DNA from 3 places in the Rhodococcus sp. NPDC057297 genome. Region 2 is predicted to be linked to each of the others. Evidence: riboswitches for the same ligand, from Rfam matches in the RefSeq annotation. Region 2 holds a riboswitch; each other region holds the start of a gene.
What was found. A riboswitch is a leader RNA that binds a small molecule or an ion and turns the genes downstream of it on or off. The one in region 2 is predicted to bind S-adenosylmethionine.
Positions count from the first base shown of each region.

Region 1: another riboswitch for S-adenosylmethionine. It lies ahead of ACFULT_RS12190 (putative leader peptide); the one in region 2 lies ahead of ACFULT_RS21335 (mandelate racemase/muconate lactonizing protein).
Region 3: another riboswitch for S-adenosylmethionine. It lies ahead of ACFULT_RS23250 (bifunctional o-acetylhomoserine/o-acetylserine sulfhydrylase); the one in region 2 lies ahead of ACFULT_RS21335 (mandelate racemase/muconate lactonizing protein).

Region 1 covers NZ_JBHUZE010000003.1:458,623-466,142, reverse strand. Annotated here, with positions in the region: gene ACFULT_RS12200 (ABC transporter permease) at 1-20, opposite strand, end outside; gene ACFULT_RS12195 (ABC transporter substrate-binding protein) at 23-1,639, opposite strand; gene ACFULT_RS12190 (putative leader peptide) at 1,740-1,835, opposite strand; SAM riboswitch class I at 1,840-1,942, opposite strand; gene ACFULT_RS12185 (LLM class flavin-dependent oxidoreductase) at 2,008-3,108, opposite strand; gene ACFULT_RS12180 (MFS transporter) at 3,153-4,592, opposite strand; gene ACFULT_RS12175 (NtaA/DmoA family FMN-dependent monooxygenase) at 4,564-5,955, opposite strand; gene ACFULT_RS12170 (LLM class flavin-dependent oxidoreductase) at 5,957-6,994, opposite strand; gene ACFULT_RS12165 (GNAT family N-acetyltransferase) at 7,079-7,520, opposite strand, start outside.
Region 2 covers NZ_JBHUZE010000008.1:159,535-167,054, reverse strand. Annotated here, with positions in the region: gene ACFULT_RS21375 (hypothetical protein) at 1-63, opposite strand, end outside; gene ACFULT_RS21370 (DUF3558 family protein) at 71-580, opposite strand; gene ACFULT_RS21365 (hypothetical protein) at 1,006-1,857, opposite strand; gene ACFULT_RS21360 (MerR family transcriptional regulator) at 1,854-2,669, opposite strand; gene ACFULT_RS21355 (hypothetical protein) at 2,831-3,211, opposite strand; gene ACFULT_RS21350 (DUF3558 family protein) at 3,220-3,717, opposite strand; gene ACFULT_RS21345 (hypothetical protein) at 4,043-4,420, opposite strand; gene ACFULT_RS21340 (DUF3558 family protein) at 4,431-4,874, opposite strand; gene ACFULT_RS21335 (mandelate racemase/muconate lactonizing protein) at 5,033-5,473, opposite strand; SAM riboswitch class IV at 5,503-5,623, opposite strand; gene ACFULT_RS21330 (DUF305 domain-containing protein) at 5,905-6,531, opposite strand; gene ACFULT_RS21325 (DUF6153 family protein) at 6,606-7,007, opposite strand; gene ACFULT_RS21320 (Fic family protein) at 7,171-7,520, opposite strand, start outside.
Region 3 covers NZ_JBHUZE010000010.1:3,273-10,792, forward strand. Annotated here, with positions in the region: gene ACFULT_RS23235 (bifunctional methylenetetrahydrofolate dehydrogenase/methenyltetrahydrofolate cyclohydrolase) at 1-736, shown strand, start outside; gene ACFULT_RS23240 (DUF3017 domain-containing protein) at 743-1,018, shown strand; gene ACFULT_RS23245 (homoserine O-acetyltransferase) at 1,049-2,197, opposite strand; gene ACFULT_RS23250 (bifunctional o-acetylhomoserine/o-acetylserine sulfhydrylase) at 2,194-3,531, opposite strand; SAM riboswitch class IV at 3,708-3,835, opposite strand; gene ACFULT_RS23255 (MFS transporter) at 4,166-5,314, shown strand; gene ACFULT_RS23260 (iron-siderophore ABC transporter substrate-binding protein) at 5,331-6,374, opposite strand; gene ACFULT_RS23265 (response regulator transcription factor) at 6,567-7,247, shown strand; gene ACFULT_RS23270 (HAMP domain-containing sensor histidine kinase) at 7,244-7,520, shown strand, end outside.

The DNA of each region.
Region 1 (7,520 bases), on a different contig from region 2:
AGTGCGAGATAACGAATCATGGTTATTGTCCGCTCAGCCAGGTGTCGAAGAACTGCAGCCGGGCCGACGCCTCGAACTTCAGGTCCTGCACGTTCGGTCCGGCACCGATGGCCTGCGACAGTTCGATCGTCGGAATCCACAGTCCGTTGTCGAGAACCTGCTGCTGCGCGGTAGCGATGATCTCGTTCCTGGCAGCGGTGTCGGTGGTGGCCAACTCCTCGTCGAGCGAGGCGTCGAGGTCGGGAATCGGTCCGCGGGCGTTGAGGTTTCGCCCGTCCACGGCGAAGGACGTACGCAGGATGTCGCCGTCGGCGCGGGTGCTGTTGTAGTACGTCGAGTCGTAGTCCTTCGTCCCCTGACGCGCCGTGGCCTCGGAATTGGAAACGAGCTCGAGCTGCAGATCCACTCCGACGTCGCGAAGCTGCTGCTGCGTCAGTTCGAGGATCGCCTGATTACCGGCGAACACCGCGCTGAACATGACCTTGAACGAGAGCTTCTGGCCGTCCTTCTCGCGGATTCCGTCGGCACCGGGCACCCAGCCTGCTGCGTCGAGAATCGATTTCGCCTTCTCCGGGTCGTACGTGACGTCCGCCAACTCCGTGTAACCGGGGGTCTTGCTGGCCAGCGTGCTCGTCGCGACCTTGAAGTCGGGTCCGAGAATGGTGTCGATCAGTTCCTGACGGTTGATCGCCGGCACCAGCGCCTTACGGACCTCGGGATCCTGCAGCACCCCGCGAGTGACGTTGGGTTGGAAGCCGAACGGTGTGCCCGGGTTGGACGTCGTCAGAATCTGCCCTCCGGTGGCCTCGATCTGCGGCGCGTCCTGAGGAAGCGCGTCGGAGATGGCGTCGAGCTGGTTGGAGGACAAGCTGCCGGTACGCACACCCGACTCGGGTACGACGGTGAACTCGATCGTGTCGAGGTATGCCTCGCCCTCGTGTCCGAACACGTCCGAGCCCCAGTCGTACCCGGTGCGCTTGGCCAACGTGACCGACCTGTCCTGCTGATAATCGGCGTAGGTGAACGGCCCGCTGCCGACGTTGGAGCCGTCGCACCGTTCCTCGGCAGGCTTGGCGACGGTGGACAGCGCCTGAAGGCCCAACTGCGCCGTCGACGTCGCCTGCAGGAACTGTGCGTTCGGGCCGTCGAAGTCGACCTGCGCAGTGAGCGGGTCGACGACAGTGGTGCCCTGGTAACCCGACAGGTAGCTACCACCGAGCGGCGACTTGGCCGTGGTCAGGATGTTCACGATCGAGTCGAAATTGGCCTTCACCGCCTCCGCGTCGACCGGTGTGCCGTCGCTGAACGTGACACCGTCCTTCAGCGTGAACGTGAACGACGACGCGTCGGGTGCGACTTCCCAGCTCTCTGCGAGCCAGGGAGTGATCTCGCCCGTCTCCGGGTCCTGATCCGTCAGCGAGTCGACGACCTGCCTGACTACGTAGATCGTCTGGTTGGTTCCCGACTGAGCGGGGTCCGAGCAGGTGGGAGCCCCCGACAGTCCGTAGCGCAGAGTGCCACCGGCGGTGGGCTCACCGGCGTCGGCCGCGGTGGATGCCCCGCCACCGCCACAAGCTGTGAGCACGATACTCAGGGCAGCGACAGCGCTGACACCTGCAAAAACTGAACGTGAAGACACCGAGATACTCCGGATCTTGATAGGACGCCATCGACGCGCGCGAGATCGCCGCGCCGAACCAGGCGGAAAGGGATGAAGAGCGTGCAGTCCGAGTTGAAACTCAGCGGCGACAGATCGAGCCGGACAACCGGCACAGATCCACGTGAATACGGCCCCAGGCCGTGACGAAGCCCTCGCTGTGCTGCGTGCTGTTCATCGTTCCTCCATCGGTCCCGGCGGTAGCACCCTCACCCGCGTGTTTCACCCCGCGGGGGGTTGCTGCGACGTCATGGAGCCAGGTCTCTCGGTCGCTCTGGATGGTGTTTCGCCGACGAGTCTACGACGACGCAGGCGGGTCACGCCAATTGGGTAGGTTTCCTACCGGCAAACTAGGTGAAGTTCTTGCGCAGTACTTCCCCGAAGTGCTCGGCCTCCTCGAGGTGCGGATAGCCGGAGAAGATGAACTCCTCGATCCCGACGCCGACGTACTCGCGGATTCGCTCGGCCACCTCGTCGTGGCTCCCGACGAGGGCCGTGCCCGCTCCGCCGCGGACCAGCCCGAAACCGGCCCACAGATTGGGTCCGACCACAAGCTTCGTTCGGTCCCCACCGTGCAGATCCAGCATTCGCCGCTGCCCTTCGGATCCGATGCTGCGCAACGCTTTCTGGCGCCGCGCAACGAGTTCGTCGTCGACACCCGAGATCAGATTCTCCGCGACCTGCCACGCCTCCTCACTGGTTTCCCTCGTCACCACGTGCAGGCGAATCCCGCCGCGAATGCTCCGCCCCTTCTCCCTCGCGGCGGCCTTGACCGCGGCGAGCTTGTCCGCGACCTGCGCGGGCGGTTCTCCCCAGGTGAGAAACACGTCCGCCTCGGAGGCTGCGACGTCGATCGCCTCCGGCGAGGACCCGCCCAGGTACACCTCGGGCAGCGGAGTAGATGCGTACCCGCCGAATCCACCTGCAGGCCGGTCCACCTCGTAGAACTCACTGTGCACCGAGACTGCCTCGCCGTCGCCCACGGCTCGCGCGATCTGGAGGAACTCCTGCGCTCGACGGTACCGCGACTGCTTGTCCAGCGTGTCGCCGTACGCTCGCTGCTCGGCGTCGTCTCCACCGACGACGACATTCAACAACGCACGTCCGGCCGACAATCGTTGGAACGTGCTCACCATCTGCGCGGACAGGACAGGCGCCACGGCACCGGGACGAAAAGCCACCAGGAACTTCAGATTCTTCGTCGCCGAAATCAGCGCTGACGTCACCAGCCACGCGTCCTCGCAGTGCGCACCCGTCGGCGTCAGAACCGCGTGAAAACCCAGCCGATCGACGGTCTGCGCGACCTGCGTGAGGTAGTCGAGCGACGCCTCCCGGTGGCCGGTGTCCGCAACGACGACTCCGGTGGCCCCGATGCCGACTCCGTGCGACGCGCCACCCAGACGTTCGTCGTCACCGCCCGTCGGGAGAAACCACGAGAACTTCGGTGTCACCGAGGCCTTCTGGCTCACTTCAGTTCGTGTCGCTTCTGTTCGTGTCACTGCTGTCTCCGATCAGCTCTACGCCTGCTGTCCGTCACTGCACATACGAGAGACCCGATCAGCATCATGCCACTGACCCCGAGTCCGAGGCCTGCCGCACGCCCGAAGTCGGTGTCGTCGGCCGCGAGCACCCCCAGGTAGATACCCGGCACCGCGGCGAGGGAAATTGTTGCCGAAAGTCGTTGGGACAGTTGCAGAAATCCGGCCGCGACGCCGTTGGCCTGGGGAGGCGAGTACTCGAGCGTCATCGCGCGATTCGGTGCGTCCACGAATCCACTTGCCACGCCGGACAACACCGCGAGCACGACGAACGCCGGTACCGTCGCACCCCGGGGCAGGTATGCGATCACGCCGATGTAGCCGGCCACCACGAACAGTTCGAGCACGATCGCACCGACCACGGCACTCCGGCCGAACTTCGCTACGACCCTCCATCCGAACGCAGACGTCACCGCCATCAGAATCGAACTGCCGACCATGATCAGAGCGGCCTGCAGCGCGGGGTATCCCAGGCCCTCGATGAGGTAGAGACTCAGCACCGCCTGCAGCGCCAGCACGGCGCCGAACCAGAACATCGCAACGGCCGTCCCCAGCGTGTATCCCTTGGCGGCCAGCAGTGCAGGCAGGAGAACGGGTGTGCCGCCCCTCGACGCGAAACGCTTCTCCCAGAACCAGAAGCCCACCAGCAGTCCCACGGATCCGACCACCGACAGGGTCGAGAACACCGCGCCGAGCGAAGACACCATGGGCAGCAACAGCAGCAGCGTCGCGACACCGAGTGCGAGGAGGCCGAGCACGTCGATGCTGGCGCCGGAGCGTCTACTGGAATCCCTGCGTAGCCACAGGGAACCCGCGATCAGGGTCGCTACGGCGAACGGGACGTTGAGCAGCAACAGCAGGCGCCAGCCGACGTCTGGATCGGCAACGCCGAGAAGCGTTCCGCCGAGGATCGGACCACAGAGGCCTGCCAGGCCGCCCGCCGTGCTGTAGACACCGAGTGCCTTCGCGCGTTCGCGGCCACTGTACCGATCGGTGATGATGCCCAGAACCTGCGAGCTGACGGTGCCGGCACCTATCCCCTGTCCCAGCCGCGCTGCGACGATCATCCACGGCTCGGCCGCACCTGCCCCGATCAGGCCCATGACGGAGAACACACCGAGTCCTGCGAGGAACAACCGTCGTCGCCCGATGACGTCGCCCAGCCTGCCCGCCGGTACCAGCGCGAGACCGAACGTCAGGGAGTAACTCGCCAGAATCCATTGAACCTCGGACGTGCCCGCATCCAGTGACGACCGGATCGCGGGCACGCCGATACTCAGAACCGCGGAGTCCAGAAGGGTGGTGAACCCCGCTGCCGCGCAGACGTATACGTCCTTTCGCGAGACACCGGTTCGTTGCTGCTCGAGATCAGCCTGCAGCGCTGCTATCGGTCTCACCGGTCTTTCTCCACGTCAACGGTTCGCGAAGACCGAGATGACCACGCAACGTGGTCTCCGTGTACTCGGTCCGGTACGCACCGCGCTCCTGCAGTTCCGGAACCAGCCAGTCGACGATCTCGTCGAGGCCACCGGGGACGATGTACGGCGAGATGTTGAATCCGTCCGTCGCTCCTTCGCGGACCCATTTCGTGAGCTCGTCGGCGACCTGCCCTGGCGTACCGGCGAACCCGGAGCGCGCCGTCGTCTCGATGGCGACCTCGCGTAGCGAGAGGTTCTTGGCCTCGGCCAATGCGCGCCACTCCTTGGCGATGGCGTTGGGATCCTTGCCGTCGCGGAACGCACCCCGGGTTCCGGAGATCGGCGCCGATACCGGATCCTCGGAGGGCAACGGCCCGTCCGGGTCGCGATCGGACAGATCCTTGCCCCAGACGAGGCCGACGAGCGACAGCGCGGTCGGACCGGTGAACTGTCCCTCCCGAACCCACCGCTCCTTCTCCTCCACCTCGGACGCGTTCTCCGCCAACACGATCTGAGTACCGGGAAGAATCTTGATGTCGTCCTCCGGACGACCCGCGGCGCGGAGCCGGGCGCGGATGTCGTCGGCGAAGGTCAGTGCCTCGTCGAAATCGGTTCCGTGTCGAGAGAAGATGACGTCGGCGTTCGCAGCAGCGAAATCGCGACCGGTCGACGAGTCACCGGCTTGGAAGATGACGGGATGCCCCTGCGCGCTGCGTGGCAGAGTCGCATCGAGCTCGAGGTCGAACTGGGACGTCGTTCTCGACACCCGCTGGACGGCGTTCTTCTCGGCCCAGTACTGGCTGTCACGCGAGGTCGCGAGTGCGTTGTCCGACCAGGAATCCCAGATGGCACGGGCAGTCCGGATGAACTGTCCGGCTCGCTCGTAACGCAGTTCGTGGTCGAGAAAGCCGCCGCGCCGGAAGTTCTCACCCGTCCACGCATTGTCGGTGGTGACGGCATTCCATCCCGCCCGGCCGTCGGACAGAACATCCAGGCCGGCCAGACGACGCGCGAGATCACCCGGCTCGTTGTACGTCGTGTTCTGAGTCGCGACCAGGCCGATCCGAGACGTGATGCCGGCCAACGCGGACAATTGCGCGATCGCGTCGGGACGGCCCGCGATGTCCAGGTCGAGTATCTTGCCTTCCTGCTCGCGCAGGCGCAGGCCTTCACCGAGGAAGAACGCGTCGAACAGTCCCCGTTCCGCGGTCGTGATCATCCGACGGAACGTCTCGAAGTCGATCTGCGAACCGCTGGCCGAATCCGACCAGATGGTGGTGTGATTGACGCCTTGGAAGAAGACACCGAAGTGAACCTGGGCGTCGGGGCGGTACGGGCTCATGTCAGACCCTTTCGTAGCGGTTGGCGGGCCGAGTCAGTCCGAGGTTGGCGCGCAACGTCGATCCGGGTACGGGTCGATGTGCAACACCTGACTTCAACAGCGGCGGTATGACGTAGCGCGCGAGGGCCGGAAGGTCCTCGTCGACGACGGTCGGAAACAGGCGAACGCCGTCGTATCGCGTTGCGATGTCGGTCAGAAGGTTCACCAATCCGGCCGCGTCACCGACGTATTCGCGCCGTCCGCTCGTCGGCGCACTCCCCTGCGAATTCAACAGCTCCGTACGTTCGGACGCCGTGACGCCGGACGCGTCGAGCGTGACGTCCAGTTCGAGGAACGTGAGCCCGTCGCCGCGGTGTGTGCTCTCGTTCGACTCGAGCACGACGTCGACCTGATCCCGGTCGTCTTCGGTACCGAAGACGACCAACTGCCCCTGCGGCGGCCTCGGCACGATCGCCGGGCCCTTCACCGAGAAGCTCTCGCCCTCGAAGTCCACGTAGTGCAGCTTGTCTCGGTCCAGGAAGCGTCCGGTCGCGACGTCACGCACAACGGCATCGTCCTCCCACGAATCCCACAACTGCCGTACGACGGTGATGGTGTCCGCCTGTTCGCGGTCCAGGTCCACCGCAGACTCGACGAGGGGACGGCCCCACGCCCGCGCCGCAGCAGCGTCGTCGACCCGCACCGGAATCCATCCGCCGCGGCCACGGGACGCGTAGTCCAGCGTGGCGAGCTGCGAGGCGGTGTGGAACGGCTCTGCGTAGGTGGTCCCGACGACGGGAACCAACCCGATCGTCGACGTGGTCGCAGCAACGAACGACGCGCGGTTGACGGCGTCGACCCGGGCGCTCACGTCCCCGGTGGGAGCCACGATGGAGTCGTCGAACGTCGCGAACGTGAATCCTGCGTTCTCCGCGGCAGCGACGCGGCGGCCGAGCACTCGACCGGACAGGGATTCGCTCGGTACGTGCGCCGCCCGACGCCATGCCGCTGGATGCGTTCCCTCCCCGTCCAGTTCGATACCGAGGGCGAAAATGCTCATATCAGAACCTCTTTCGGAGAACTGTCGGAAACCAGCGGCCGACGGGGGTCCGGCGGTGAGTCATCGGGCTCATCGGCAGAAAGTTCATTCTGCGCCCTCACAGCCCAAGGACTTCTCGAACGGATGAACGCCGACGTCCGCCGAGGGCAGCGACCGATCGTAGAGGGCTGTGTACCCGGTGGACAGGTACAGCGCAACAGCCTCGGGCTGATTCCAACCAGTGGTCAGGTAGACACGGCGGTAGCCCCGCTCGGACGCGATACGCTCGAGTTCCGCAACGACGAGTTTCCCGTAACCCCTCTTACGATGCGAGGCCGACGTCCAGATGCGTTTCAATTCCGCAGTGGTGGCGTCGTACTGACGAAAAGCTCCCCCGGCCACCGGAACACCTTCGGCGATCGCCACCACCAGCGCACCGCCCGGTGGCTCGAACTCGTCGGCCGGATACGACGTCAACTCGCTGTACATCTGCCCCGGCGTGGTGTCGTACCGGCTCGAATACTCGAGTGCCAGCTCCTCGATCAGC
Region 2 (7,520 bases):
GTGGTTGTCAGCAGCTACAGCTAGCGCCTGCCAGTACGTCGAAATTTCGCCCGGATTACCCATATCTCCCCTACTTCGGCGTGGCAGGTATTGCAGATTCCAGATCGTTAACGTGCTGCAGTACGACCTGGCAAGAATCCACTCCGTCCGCCGCGTGATAGACCACTGTGAATACCACGACGCCGGCGGACACCTCTAGCGCAATGTTGCAGTCGCGAACGGACTTGCCCGTCTCCGTCGTATACATATGCGCGTCTCTTCCGCCCACTTGGAGTTCGCGAACGCTCAGGTTACCTTCGCGAGCGCGTGCGTCTGCGATCGTGAACTTGTCGCTCGATGTGACGTCCAGACCGTAGGGATAGGCCGTACCGCCTGGTGCGTGGAACACACATCGACTCCAATCTGGAACGACAATCCCTGTACCCCACCCCTCATCGCGATACTCCGGATCCAAGCCCGTTGCAGCGATTGCTTCTGGCGTGATGCTGCACGGATCCCAACGCTCGGCCGCCACGGGACTGCCATCGACGCCCCCACTACATCCGGCAAGCAGCATCACCAAAGCCACCAGCGTCGCCATCCGTCTACGCACCCGACCCCCTCGATCACGTCGATCAACAGATTAGACGCAACGACCATCGAGATGGTTCCAGTCAGGCTCCACCGACAGGTCGGGCGGGGGTTCTCTCTCATCGATTACTTCGCCGACGACCGTTGACGAGCCGGTTCTGCCCTTGGGGCACCCCAGTCGACGGAGACGCAATGCCGGTAGGTCGACATAGATCGTCTCTCGCACACCCTGTCCCTACTCGCACAGGTTGCATCCCGTGCGAGGAACTAGAGCCTGTGCGAGAACTCAGATCAGCCGACGCGGAGCCACGCTTTCGCTGCATGGTCTCAACCGGTCGGCGCATTACCCGGCAAAGTCGCCGTAGGCAAGACTGGCGAGTTCGAAACCTTCATCGCAGAGGAATGCGGTGAGAACCGCTCCGGGATGTCGTGTTCTCAGCGACGTGCAACCGGCGCTGCATCTCGGTGTAGCTCGGTCACCAGTGCAGCGGGGTCGTCGACATACATGCTGATACGTCTGACGGACGAGGCCTTGCGATGCTTTGGGAGCAACGCTGGTAGCCGAACTGAAATCGATTGGGCTAGTACAATATCGACATTCGTACCGTCGATGTTGGGAAGATGCAATCGGCTCTCTGTGGCAATGGGGGTGGTTTCGCAGAACCGGCGCGACAGGGTTGCGGACACGATGGAGCAACGCCCGATCGCGGCGATAGTCGAACCGGACTGCCGCACAACGAAATGAGTGTCGCTCAAATAGTGCGGACGGACTCGGTGGATTGCCAGATAGCCGAACACCGCGAACAAGGACCACACTGACAGCACCGCGAGTGCGATACGCAGCCACATCCATGGAAGAACGACATGAAGCACACAAATCTCTACGACTGTGACCACGCCGAAGGCAACCGGTAGCGTCATAGTCCCGCGGTTCGACCGGAACACCAGCGCACCCGGCTCGACGTCAGCTACGCGGCCCCTGATCCACAACCACAGAGACGTGTAGGCGCGAACCTCCGCCCGAATCATCGGCCAGAATGGCGAGTTCTCGGCCGTAGCGACCACCGCCGCTCTTGCATCCTCCCCGCCGCGACGGCGGGCCCGGTAGGTCGTCATCAGACCGAGCATCACGATAATGGCCAAGGGAAGTTCGACGGTGGCGAACAACAGCACGGCCTGCCCTGGCCCGAGGACGCCGGTCGCCAGGAGGATCGCATCGACAGCCAAGACAGTTGCTGCAAGCGCTTGCATGGATCGGTGAAAACTCATCGAGGCCAATACCTTCATGAGGCGCCCTTTACAGGGCTTGACTTGCTCACGAGCGCACGTTGGACTCGGGAGACCACCTCGCGTTGAGCCGGGTCCGGGATGATCGCGTCGAGTGGGATCGGCATGCCTGTTTCACCCGACTGTGTGGTGTCGAATTCGCTGCTGGAGAAGGGATCTGCCGCCTCGAACCAGGCCATCAACGTACGCGACAAACGTTCGATCACCGGTTCCGCCGAATCCAATGACTTTCCCTCCAGACTCGACCATTCGGACAGAAGTTCGGCGTACCGGGAACGCTGCTCGTCGTCGGCGATCGACGCCGCGTAGAACGACAGAAATTCCTGCGGTGCCTTACCCGAGATGGCGAGTACCTCGAGCAAGTCACGCTCTCGCTCGAGCGCTGTGCGGACTTCTGACGTCGGGGCGGATTCGAGAGCGCCGGCCAACAGTCCGGCGACCTTCGGAGGGAGCGCGGAGAGCGGCCGACCGCTCTCGACGTCGTCGACCATCGAGGAAAGCTTGATCAGCCGCTGTGTCAGTTTGGCGCGTTCGGCCTCGAGTGCTGCGACGAGTGCGCGTAGATCAGCGATTGTGTCGTCAGCGCCCTCGATGTCAGAGGCGTCGCGCGCGAGAACCGCGGCAACCGATCCGAGCGGGACGCCGTTGGTCGCGAGCCAGCGAATGCGCATGAGTCGAACGACATCGTTCATCGTGTACTCGCGGTAGCCGTTCCCGCGCCGTTGAGGCTCGGCGAGCAGACCGAGGCGGTGGTAGTGACGCACCGTTCTCGGTGTGGTGTCGGCCGCGGTAGCGAGTTGCCCTATCTGCATGCCTTCAGTCTCAACCATGACCTAGCGTCAAGGTCAATGCCTGAAATCTGCCGCCCCACCCTGAGCCCACACACCACAACGCCCACCGGCGCTCACGTAGTTTCAACCGGACCGACGCGTTGACCGGTTGAGACCAAGCTGCGCGTCCGCGCCAACTGCCGCTATCTCGGCCCTTCGACCTCAATTCCTGCGGCATTTGCCTTGTCGACGTCATGGGTCGAAGTGAAGAACATGTTGAAGACAACCTTCATCTCTTCGACGACGTCGATATGACTCTGCAACACGTCGACCATGTTGTTCTCGCCGCCCACAGCCTTTTTGGCAAAAATGTCCTGCAGTTGAAGGCCCATATCGAAGTCACCCCAGCCGGTAACGTTCCTGAGATCCCTCGCAGTCTTTTGGTGCCCCTTCAATTTTGCGATGTACTTGTCGCACGCTTCGTAGCAGGCGTGGGCAGCTTCCTCGTTCAGATACAACTGATTGTTGTCTGCAGCAACAGCCAGGGCCTTCCAATAGGTGACCGGTTCTCCAGGATTACTCATCGAGCCCCCTACTTCGGTGCGGCCGGAACCGCAAACTCCAGATCGTTGACGTGCCTCTCGACTACTTCGCAGGCATCCACGCCGTCGTCCATCTCATACAGCGCAGTGAACACCACAACGCCTGGCGGGACATCGATAGCGATCTTGCAGTCTCTGAGCGCCTTACCGAACTCGGTAACGTACATGTAGCCATCGCGACCACCGATTGTTAGATCACGGCCGTCACGATTAGAGGGGTCGGCACGGGCTTCGTCGAGCGTGTGCTCAATCGATGACATCACGCTCAGTCCGTAAGGCGAATTCGCGCCTCCTGGAGCACTGAACACGCACCGCGCCCAGTCCGGAACCTCGATACTGCGACCCCACCCTTCCTGACGGGTGGAGTTGTCCAACCCAGTTGCGTCCACCGCTTCTGGGGTGATGCTGCACGGATCCCAGCGTTCAGCAGCGACGGGACTGCCCTCGATACCCCCATTGCATCCGGCAAGCAGTGCCGCTACAGCCATCGATGCCGCTATTCGTGTACGCACCCGACCCCCTCGATCACGTCGATCAACAGGTTAGACGCAACAACCATCGAAATGGTTCCAGTCAGGCGCCACCAACAGGTCGGCCGGGGGGTTCTCTCTCATCGATCAGTTCGCCGACGATCGTTAACGAGCCGGTTCTGCCCTTGGGGCACCCCAGTCGATGGAGGCGGCAATGCCGGTAGGTCGACACAGATCGTCTCTCGCACACCCTGTCGCTACACGCTCACGTTGCATCCAGTGCGAGAAATCGGAGTACGAGCGTTAGGCCACGACCATCGCTGCGCGTCCGCGCCAACTGCCGCTATCTCGGCCCTTCGACCTCAATTCCTGCGGCATTTGCCTTGTCGACGTCACGGGTCGAAGTGAAGAACTTGTTGAAGACAACCTTCATTTCTTCGACGACGTCGATATGACTCTGCAACACGTCGACCATGTTGTTCTCGCCGCCTTCGGCTTTGTCGGCGAAAACCTTCTGCAGATGAAGTCCCATATCGAAGTCACCCCAGCCCGTCAGATCCCGAAGGTCCCGGGCAGTGTCCTGGTGTGCCCGTAGTCTCTCGATGTATTTTTCGCAGGACTCGTAACACGCCTGTGCCGCCTCGGAATTCAGGTACAGCTGATTGTTGTCAGCAGCTAGAGCTAGCGCCTGCCAGTATGTTGTTGGTTCGTCACTACTCATTTAGCCCCCCCTACTTGGACGCGGCAGGAACCGCGGACTCTAAATCTTCGACATGCATGGCTACCACCTCGCACGCGTCCACACCGTCTGCTTTGTTGTACAGCGCTTTGAAGACCACCACCCCCCGCGGCACCTCGACAGCGATCTGGCAGTCACGGATCGCGTCACCGAACTCAGTCCTGAACATGTAGGCGTCGCGCCCACCGATGAATAGATCGCGGCCATCCAAGTTGGTCGATTTTGCCCGAGCCTCAGCGATCGTGTGGTCCGTCGAAGACAGCACGCTCAATCCATAGCGCGAGTCGGCGCCACCTGGCGCCCGGAATACACATCTACCCCAGTCCGGGACTTCGATGCCCCTGCCCCACCCTGCTTCGCGGTACTCAGGATCCAAGCCCGTTGCCGCGACTGCCGACTGTTCGATGCTGCACGGATCCCAACGTTCAGCAGCCACGGGACTGCCCTCGACACCCCCACCGCATCCGGCAAGGAGAGCCAACAAAGCCACCTGCGCCGCTATCCGTCTACGCACCCGACCCCCTCGATCACGTCGATCAACAGGTTAGACGCATCGACCATCGAAACGGTTCCACTTGACCGCAGTGCGGTGACCTACAGGTCGGCCGGTCGTGCGAGGGATCTGACTGTCGACTCGGATGCTCGATACCCTGCCTCGTACATCCATGGCCAGTCGGCGAAATCCTCCGGGTCGACGACGAGGGACTCGATCCCGCCGTTGCCGAGCCGTTTCGGCCGGTTCGCCGGGTGGGACGGGAAGTCCTCGATCAGGTACTCACGCTGAAGACTTTGACGAAAGATCAGCCACGTCTCGGGAGTGAAGCCAACAGCTTCCGCCCTCTTGGCAAGATCTATCCACGCGTCGATGTTGGTGTAGCCACCGTCGAGGATGTGTTGCCTCGTCGCGATCATCGCGAAGGTTCCGTACCAGATCGGCGGGTAGTCGAGCAGGGTTCGGCACCACCGTCGCCTGCGTTCCGGCGGGATCGGGTTCCACTTCGCTTGTGCCTCAGCAAGTCCGAATGGATCAGACATGACTCACCTCGTCCCGGAGGTTCGGTACCTCCATCGACTTGCTCGCCGACGGTCGTCGGTCGAGCCGGTTCTTCCCCTGGGGCACCCCTGTCGATGGAAACGGGGTTGCCGGACAGTCGGCCAGGTACCGCGTGACTGCCACTCTTGAACCTGCATCCGACGATACTCGCCTTGGTCGTCGACCGACCAGCACTACCTCGTCGTCCGACGCGTGCGCTGAATGAACCGTCTCGAACCGATCATGTTCGACGTCGACCTACGGCACGAAGGGAATACCGTTTAGCAACGGTAGTACGAACAGACCTTGCAGCGACGATGCATGATTCGAGCCACGCCCGAACGGTTCCTCCCTGCAGTGTGACACCCAGCGAAGGGCCGCATCCCCGTCGAGGTGAATGAGGATGCGGCCCTTCGTTGGACAGAACTTCAGATCAGCCCAGCAGTTGCTGCATGGTGTCGATTTCTTGCTGCTGCGTGTCGACGATCGTGCGGGCCATCTGCTGCGCGTCCGGGTTGGATCCGTTCGCGATCTCGGCTTGCGCCATCTCGATCGCACCGGTGTGGTGAGCGATCATCATCGTCAACCACTGCCGATCGAACTCCGCACCCGTCAGGCCGGCCAACGCATCCATGTCCTGTTGGGTCATCATGCCCATTCCCGAGCCGTGATCCATGCCGCCCATGGTGCCCATGTCCCCCGAGGGTGCGGGCTGACCCCACTCGGCCAGCCAGCTCGTCAGCTGGTCCATCTCGGGCTGCTGCGCGGCAGCGATCGCCGACGCCAACGCCTGCACGTCCGGGTTGTCGCTACGGCCTTGCACCATCTCCGCCATCTCGACTGCCTGTGCGTGGTGTGGATACATCATCCGCGCAAACATCACGTCGGCATCGTTGAACTGAGCCGACGCACTCGCCGGCATCGACGACATAGTCGCGGACGACATCGACGTCATCGAATGCTCGTCCATCGATGAATCGGTCGAGGTGTCACTACAGCCGCTCAGCAGGAACGCGCCGACGGTGGCAGCGGCGATCGAGGCGGCAATCTTGGTATGCATGTGAAACTCCTTGCAAGAGTGAGTAGAACAGGGAATCAGATCCGCCGGTAGACGCTCGTCGACCGGGCTCCCTGTCACACTCGCAAGGTCACCGATTTGTCCAACACCCACAATGTCCACGGAGGAGCTCGCTCCTGAGTCGAGTCGACGCCCATGTGGCGCCACTCGGTCGATATCGGCGACAGGTCGATCTCACCGCTCGTCGCCGGGTCGGTCAGCGCAGACCACGACACCGTGGTGCCCATGCAGGGGTGCATCATCTGATGCGCCGACGGGCAGTCATGCTCGCCGAATGCGACAGGAACCGAGCCGTCGACGGCGTCCGACGCCACCATCGAGCCATGATCGCCGATCATCGATCCAGACGCCGACAGAACCGGCGTCACAGAATGCATCAGCAGCACCCCGAACACCACCAGGGCAATCAGAAGTCCAGTCGAGGCTGCGCCCCGTCCACGGAAGCCGACTGACTGCATGCCATCGACGATAGCAACATATACCCCCAGGGGGTAGCCCCGCCGGGCGGAATCCGCAGACCACTGGACAGCAAACCAGTCGACAACCGGGCACAGTTCGCCGTTCGCGTGACCTACTGACGCATCGTCCATCTACTGGGGCCGCTTGGGAATGCAGCGCAGTTCATCTCCGTCCTCGACGTGTGCGCTCGGCGAAACGGTCGAGTGCATCGAGGATCTCATCCGCTTGCCAGACGCGGTTTCGTCGCCCCTTCGAGGTCTGATGGAGAACTTCCGCGCCGACGAGTCGATCGATGGCCCGCTGAGCAGCCATGTCGCTGACACCGAATGTCCTTTGCACGAAGGCGTTGTCGATTACCGGTTGTGCAATCAGAGCGTCGAGGAGGCTCCACACAACCGATTCACGACGCGCAACCACGCCGGCGCCGAACCGGTCACGCACACCGGCGAGTTCGTCGACCAGCATCCTTCCGTTGGATACAGCTGCGAACGCCGCGGCATTCAGCCGGCGAA
Region 3 (7,520 bases), on a different contig from region 2:
TGATCCGGGTTCGGCTGCCTACGTGCGGGGCAAGCACAACGACTGCGCGAAGGTCGGCATCACGTCGATTCGACGCGATCTCCCCGCCGACATCACCCAGGCGGATCTCGAAGGCGTCATCGACGAGCTCAACGCCAATCCGGCATGCACCGGGTACATCGTCCAGCTCCCGTTGCCGAAGCATCTCGACGAGAACGCAGCGCTCGAACGCATCGACCCGGACAAGGATGCCGACGGCCTGCACCCGATCAACCTCGGGCGTCTGGTTCTGGGCAAGGACGCGGCGCTGCCGTGTACGCCGCGCGGAATCGTGCATCTATTGCGTCGGTACGACGTGCAGATCGATGGAGCCCATGCCGTTGTCGTCGGTCGTGGTGTGACGGTGGGCCGCCCGATCGGACTCCTGCTGACTCGCAAGTCGGAGAACGCGACAGTGACGCTGTGTCACACCGGAACTCGTGATCTTGCCGCCGAGGTGTCGCGCGCCGACATCGTCATCGCGGCCGCTGGAGTGCCAGGCATCATCACCGCCGACATGGTCAAGCCGGGTGCTGCGGTCCTCGACGTGGGCGTCAGCAGGACCGAGGACGGTCTGCGCGGCGACGTCGCTGCGGGTGTCGCGGACGTTGCGGGATTCGTCTCACCGAACCCTGGCGGCGTCGGACCGCTCACTCGCGCGTTCTTGCTGTCCAACGTCGTCGAACGTGCCGAGCGAGACCTCGCGGCGACGGTCTGACGTCGCATGGGCGCTCAGATCCGCAAGAACCTACCGCTACTGGCCGTGATGGTCGTCCTCGCGGCCGCGCTCCTGCTCGTTCTTGCGGACAGGTGGCGTCGCGGGTCTTTCGTGCTGGGCGTGGCAACTCTTCTCGCGGCGGGTTTCCGGCTGTGCGTTCCCGAAAACCGCGTGGGGCTGCTCGCGGTACGAAGCCGTGGCTTCGATGTGTCCGCCCTTGCGCTGGTGGGCGGCGCCATTGTCTTCCTGTCGTCCTCGATCGACCCACTCGGTACGGACTGAGCACCGCACCGAGTCGGTCGACTCGTGAGCTCAGACCCTGCGAGCGGCGCGTGCGTGCTGCATCGTCTCGCCGAGCAGCTTCGCGACGGCCCCGGCTTCGGTGAGAAAGCCGTCGTGACCGTCTCGGGATTGAATGACTTCGAGTCCACGGCACTCCGGTAGACCGCGCGCGATTTCCTTCTGCTGACGCAGCGGATACAACCGGTCGGAATCCACACCGCCGACGATGGTCGGCACGGTGGCCAGCGCCAGCGCGGCGTCGACCCCTCCTCGTCCGCGACCGATGTCGTGCCGGTTCATCGCTTCGCTGAGCAACACGTAGGTGCCGGCGTCGAACCTGTCGGCCAACTTGTTGGCCTGGTGCTGAAGGTAGCTGTCGATGGCGTACCGGCCACCGTTCCAGGGGTTTTCGTCGCCCTGAGGGTTGTTCTCGAACCTGAGGTCGAGCTCGCTCTCGGTGCGATACGTCAGGTGCGCGATGCGCCGAGCGATCTTCAGTCCAGCGCGAGGGGATCGTGACGTGCCGTGGTAATCACCGCCCTGCCAGTCCGGATCCGACGCGATCGCTTCCATCTGAGTGGTCTGCGTGCCGATCTGATCCGCGGTGGCGCGGGCGCCGACGGCGAGTACCAGAGCGGCGCCGACACGCTCGGGATGGCCGACTATCCACTCCAGAGTGCGCATGCCGCCCATGGAACCGCCGACGACGGCAGCAAAGCGTTGGATGCCGAGTGCATCCGCGAGCGCGACCTCGGCCGCAACCTGGTCGCGAATGGAGATGCCGGGGAATCGGCTGCCGTAGGGCTTACCGTCCTCGGCAAGCGAGCTGGGGCCCGTCGTTCCGCCACAGCCACCGAGGACGTTCGATGCGACGACGCACCACTCGTCGGTGTCGATCGGTGCGCCGGGTCCGACCATCCCGTTCCACCAGCCAGGTAACGCATGATCCGTGTCGGCGGGTCCGCTGACATGCGAATCGCCGGTGAGAGCGTGCTCGACGAGAACCACGTTGTCGCGTCCGGGTGCGAGCTCACCCCAGCGCTGCACCGCAACGCTCACTTGGGGGAGCGAGGCACCGCTCTCGAGATCGAGCGGGCCGATGTCGATACTGCCGAGCCGTCCGTCCGGCGGCGGGAATCCCGCGGCCGGACGGACGTCGTGCACGGAGCCGATGGTCAAGATGCCGCCGCTGCGAATCCGGTTTCGAGATCGGCGAGAATGTCGTCGATCCCCTCGATGCCAACAGCGAGCCTGACCAGGCCCGGAGTGACGCCCGAGGCCAATTGCTCCTCCGGCGTCAACTGCGAATGTGTGGTCGAGGCGGGGTGAATGACAAGTGAACGCACATCACCGATGTTAGCCACATGGCTGTGGAGGCTCAGCGCGTTGACGAACTTCTTGCCGGCGTCGACGCCTCCCTTCAGCTCGAACGCGATGATGGCGCCCTGCCCTTTCGGGGCGAGTTCCTGGCCGCGGCGGTACCACGGCGACGACTTCAGGCCCGCATAGTTGATGGACTCCACCTCGTCCCGCGCTTCGAGGAACGCCGCCACCTTCTGTGCGTTCTCGACGTGACGTTCGATGCGCAGGCTCAGCGTCTCCAACCCCTGGCTGATGAGGAACGCGTTGAACGGAGACACAGCCGCACCGACATCACGCAGCAACTGGACGCGGGCCTTGAGCGCGAACGCCGGAGCGCCGAGGTCCGCGAACACGACGCCGTGGTAGCTGGGGTCGGCGGTCGTGAAGTTGGTGTGGCGTCCCTGCGTCCAATCGAAGGTGCCACCGTCGACGATGACGCCCGCAATGGCGGTGCCGTGCCCACCGAGGTACTTCGTCGCCGAGTGCACGACGATGTCCGCGCCGTGCTTCAGCGGCTGAATGAGATACGGCGTCGCGACGGTGTTGTCGACGATGAGCGGAATCCCGCTCTCGTGCGCCACCGCGGAGATGCCGGGGATGTCGAGGATGTCGTTCTTCGGGTTGGAGATGGTCTCGCCGTAGAACGCTTTGGTGTTCGGCGTGATGGCTGCGCGCCACTGCTCCAGATCGTCCGGATCCTCGACGAACGTGACCTGCACGCCGAACTTCGGGAGCGTGTAATGAAACAGGTTGTACGTTCCGCCGTACAGACGCGGGCTGGAGACGATGTGGTCGCCCGCTTCCGCGAGGTTGAGGATCGCGAACGTCTCGGCCGCCTGACCGGAAGCCAGGAGCAAGGCGGCGACCCCGCCCTCGAGAGCAGCGATGCGCTGCTCGACCACGTCCTGGGTGGGGTTGATGATGCGGGTGTAGATGTTGCCCGGTTCTGCCAGCCCGAACAGCGCGGCGGCGTGATCGGTGTTGTCGAACGTGTACGACGTGGTCTGGTAGATGGGCAGAGCGCGCGCGTTGGTCGCACCGTCCGGGGTCTGACCCGTGTGAATCTGCTTGGTCTCGAATGCCCACGAAGCAGTGGGGTCTTCGATGGGGGCGCCGGTGGCGTCCACGACGTCAGGGGTGTTGTCGGTCATGTGAGTGATAACTCCGTCTTCGAAGGATGATCAGGTTTCGAATCGGCTCTGGTCGGAAGAGCCGGGGCGGGGCGTATCGGTACAACAACACATGATCAACCTCTTCCTGGGGCCGCCGACGCATCGGACAGTCCCGGTCAGTGGGCCCGCCGACATCATGTGACATCACCGTGGCGGGCCCGCGCTTGCTCGACGGCCACGCGTGCGCGCAGCCGACTAACCAGGTCTTCTCACCCGGGGCACCCCACCGCGGTTGGAGGGTTGCCGGCCAGCAAGCCGGGGCTCGATGCTGGCACTCATGACCTGGCGTGAATCCTAGCGGTGCGATCGAATTCGGGAAACAAGGAGTCCGGGCACAACCCGCCTGCGGAATGTTCATTGGACTAGGGCGTGAGCACAATCACCGCCCGAGGATTCGAAATTTGCTTGTGCGGGGGATGAGAATCGATGCCTCGGACGTTGCCGACTGAGTTCGTCCTTTATCTTCTTGATCGATTCCGAAAACCCGAAAGGTCGTAGTGCCGTGTCTGTCACCGATTCCGCCCTCGCCAGAAATGTCGGCGCCGTGCGTTCGAAGGTGTCGCACGGTCTGAGTACCAGTAACCGTCCGCACTCCACACGGCGGCGGTTCGCGATGTTCGCCCTGTCCATCGGTGGGTTCGGCATCGGGACCACCGAGTTCGCGTCGATGGGTCTGCTTCCCGACGTGGCGTCGAGCATGGGAATCTCGGAGCCGTCGGCCGGTCACATGATCTCCGCGTACGCCCTCGGCGTCGTCGTCGGGGCGCCTGCGATTGCAACCCTGGCCGCGCGGGTTCCGCGTCGAGCACTGTTGATCGCTCTGATGGTGGCGTTCACCCTGGGCAACCTCGGCACCGTGTTCGCTCCCAGTTTCAACGAACTGGTCGCATCCAGGTTCGTTGCCGGCTTGCCTCACGGTGCCTACTTCGGCATCGCGGCTCTCGTCGCGGCGCATCTTGCCGAGCCGGGCAAGCGGGCCAAAGCGGTCGCCATGGTCATGATGGGACTCTCGATCGCCAACGTCGTCGGTGTTCCCGCAGCCACCTGGCTGGGGCAACTCCTCGGCTGGCGCAGTGCGTTCGCCGTCGTGGGCGTGATCGGTGCCCTCACCGTCGCAGCCTTGATCATGTGGATGCCTCGTCTCGACGGCATGCCGACCACCAATCCGATCACCGAGCTCGGTGCACTTCGCCGAAGCCAGGTGTGGATGACGCTGTTCGTCGGCATGGTCGGCTTCGGTGGCATGTTCGCCGTGTACACCTACATCTCGTCGACGCTGACCGACGTCGCGGGACTGGCACGCACTCTGGTGCCGGTCGCGCTGATGATCTACGGCCTCGGCATGGTAGCCGGCAACTACTTCGGCGGATGGCTCGCGGACCGCTTCAAGCTGAGGGGAACGTTCTTCGGGCTGGCATCGATGGCCGTGTTCCTGGCTGCGTTCGTTCTGGCCGCACACAACCCGATCAGCGCGTTGATCCTGGTGTTCCTGATCGGCGCGTCGGGCTCGTCGGTGATCCCCGGACTGCAGACCCGGTTGATGGACGTCGCCGAGGACGCTCAGACACTGGCGGCGTCGCTCAATCACGCGGCGTTCAACCTCGCCAATGCAATCGGTGCTGCGCTCGGTGGTGCCGTCATCGCCGCCGGTTTCGGCTACACGGCGCCCGCGGCTGCAGGTGCGATCCTGGCCGTCGCAGGTCTCGCCGTTCTGTCCACCGCGATGTGGATGCAGCGTCGGACCGACGCTCGCGCTGCTTGATCCAGGCCGAGATCGTTCAGCTCGTGGTGGTGGCTGCGCCGTCCCCCGCGAGCGTGCCGGCGAAGGCCGGGACCAACTTGTCGATCACGTACGGCAGGCTCAGGACGCTGGTGAAGTAGATCGCGCCTGCTGTGACGTCATCGGTGAACACGAGCTTGTTCTCTTTCACCCGCTCGAGGTTCCGATACACCTGCTCCTGCTCGAGTGCGGTGCGATCTTCGGGCTTCTCGGTGGCCCACAGCAGCACGTCGGCCGAATCCAGGACCGACAGGTTCTCGAGCGGAATGTATGCCTGGCCGCTGCCGTCCGCAGGTGCGTATTCATCGATGTCCGACGGCACGGCGAACCCGAGGTCGGTCAGAAAATCCGTGCTCAAGCCGTTCTGATAGGCGATGGCGTCGCCGTCGTAGAAGGCGTTCTGAAGGAAAATCGCCTTGGTTCCCTCGAACTCCGGGTGCTCGGACCTCGCGGACGCGAACTTCTCGTCGACGCCCGAGATGAGATTGTCGACGTCGTCCTTCTTACCGACAGCGGTGCCGATGCTGCGAGCTTGAACATCCCACGGTTCGAAAAATCCGGTGTACTCACCGGACTGAGCAATGGTGGGGGCGATCTCACTGAGCTTCGAGTAGGTCTCCTGGTCGAGACCCGCGTTCGTACCGATGATCAGATCGGGGTCCAACGCGGCGATTCGCTCGTACTGAAATCCGTCGGAATTGTCCAGCACCTCTGGCTGTGCGTCGCCGAGCGCGTCCTGTGCCCACGGCCAGGTGGCGTACGGCTGCTCGCCGTACCACTCGGTGATTCCGACGGGAGTGACGCCGAGGGCGAGAAGGGTGTCCTGCTCTGTGTAACCCACGGAGACGACGCGTTGCGGTTCCGATTCCACCGTCGTCTCGCCGAAGGCGTGGTCGACGGTCACCGGAAACGCGCCGCTCGACTCCGCGCCGCTGGTGGGAGTGCTCGTTGTGTCGCCGGACGAACTCGAGCAAGCGGACAGCAGAAGTGCTGCAGCAGCCGCGGCGGCGGCCCACCGGAGCAGTCGCGTGGATTCGGCCATGAGGGTGCCTTTCGGAGGGGGAGTGACGTGGCTCGAGTTCTGTCGGGCCTCGTTCAGATCCGTAAGGGTAGCCGACCCTAATGTGGGCGCATCGAGCCGCGTCCCGCGTCGCTCACGCGGCCCGACGGATCTTCACCGAACCTCCACATTTCCCGACGGACTCCTCCATGTTCGGGCTCTAGGGTCGACATCATGAACCGCACAGTGCTGGTCGTCGACGACGAACCCACGATCTCCGACGCGTTGGCCGCACGACTCCGCGGCGAAGGTTTCGGCGTGGTGACGGCGCACGACGGACCGTCGGCGGTCGAGGTCTGTGCCCGCGAGAAGCCGGACGTCGTGGTTCTGGACGTCATGCTGCCGGGTTTCGACGGCCTGGAGGTGTGCCGACGGATCCAGGCGGACCGTCCGATTCCGGTGCTGATGCTGACCGCGAAGTCGGACGAGACCGACATGCTCGTCGGACTCGGCGTCGGCGCCGACGACTATCTCTCCAAGCCGTTCAGTATGCGCGAGGTCGTCGCGCGGGTGCACGCACTCCTTCGTCGCGCCGAACGCACCACCGCGGTATCGACGGCGACGGCGGCGATGACGCTCGGCGCGTTTCGAATCGACCACGATGCGCGACGCGTGAGCGGACCCGACGGTGAAATTCACCTCACCCGAACCGAATTCGACATCCTTGCATTCCTGTCGGCTCGACCCGGCGCTGCGGTCGCCCGCGACACCCTCCTCGCCGAACTGTGGGGTTGGGAGGATTCTGCCAGCAGTCGGACCGTGGACAGTCATGTGAAAGCGTTGCGCCGCAAGCTCGGCGGCACGCTGATCCGCACCGTTCACGGCGTCGGGTACGCGCTGGAGACTCCACGATGAGGGCTCCGATCCCGCTTGTCCGATTGCCGCGACCGCTGGACTCGCTGACGTCGTTCAAACTAAAGGTTGCTCTGATCGTGGGGATCGTTCTGCTGTTGGCCAGCGTGACGTTCTGGATCGGTGCGAGCTGGCAGTTCCGCTACACGCTGCTGGCCGCGCTCGTGGTGTCCATCGCAGCAACGCAATTGGTGGCGCACGGTATGACTTCACCGCTGCGAGAGATGACGGCCGCGGCCCGCGCAATGGCACGAGGGGACTATACGACGCGGGTGC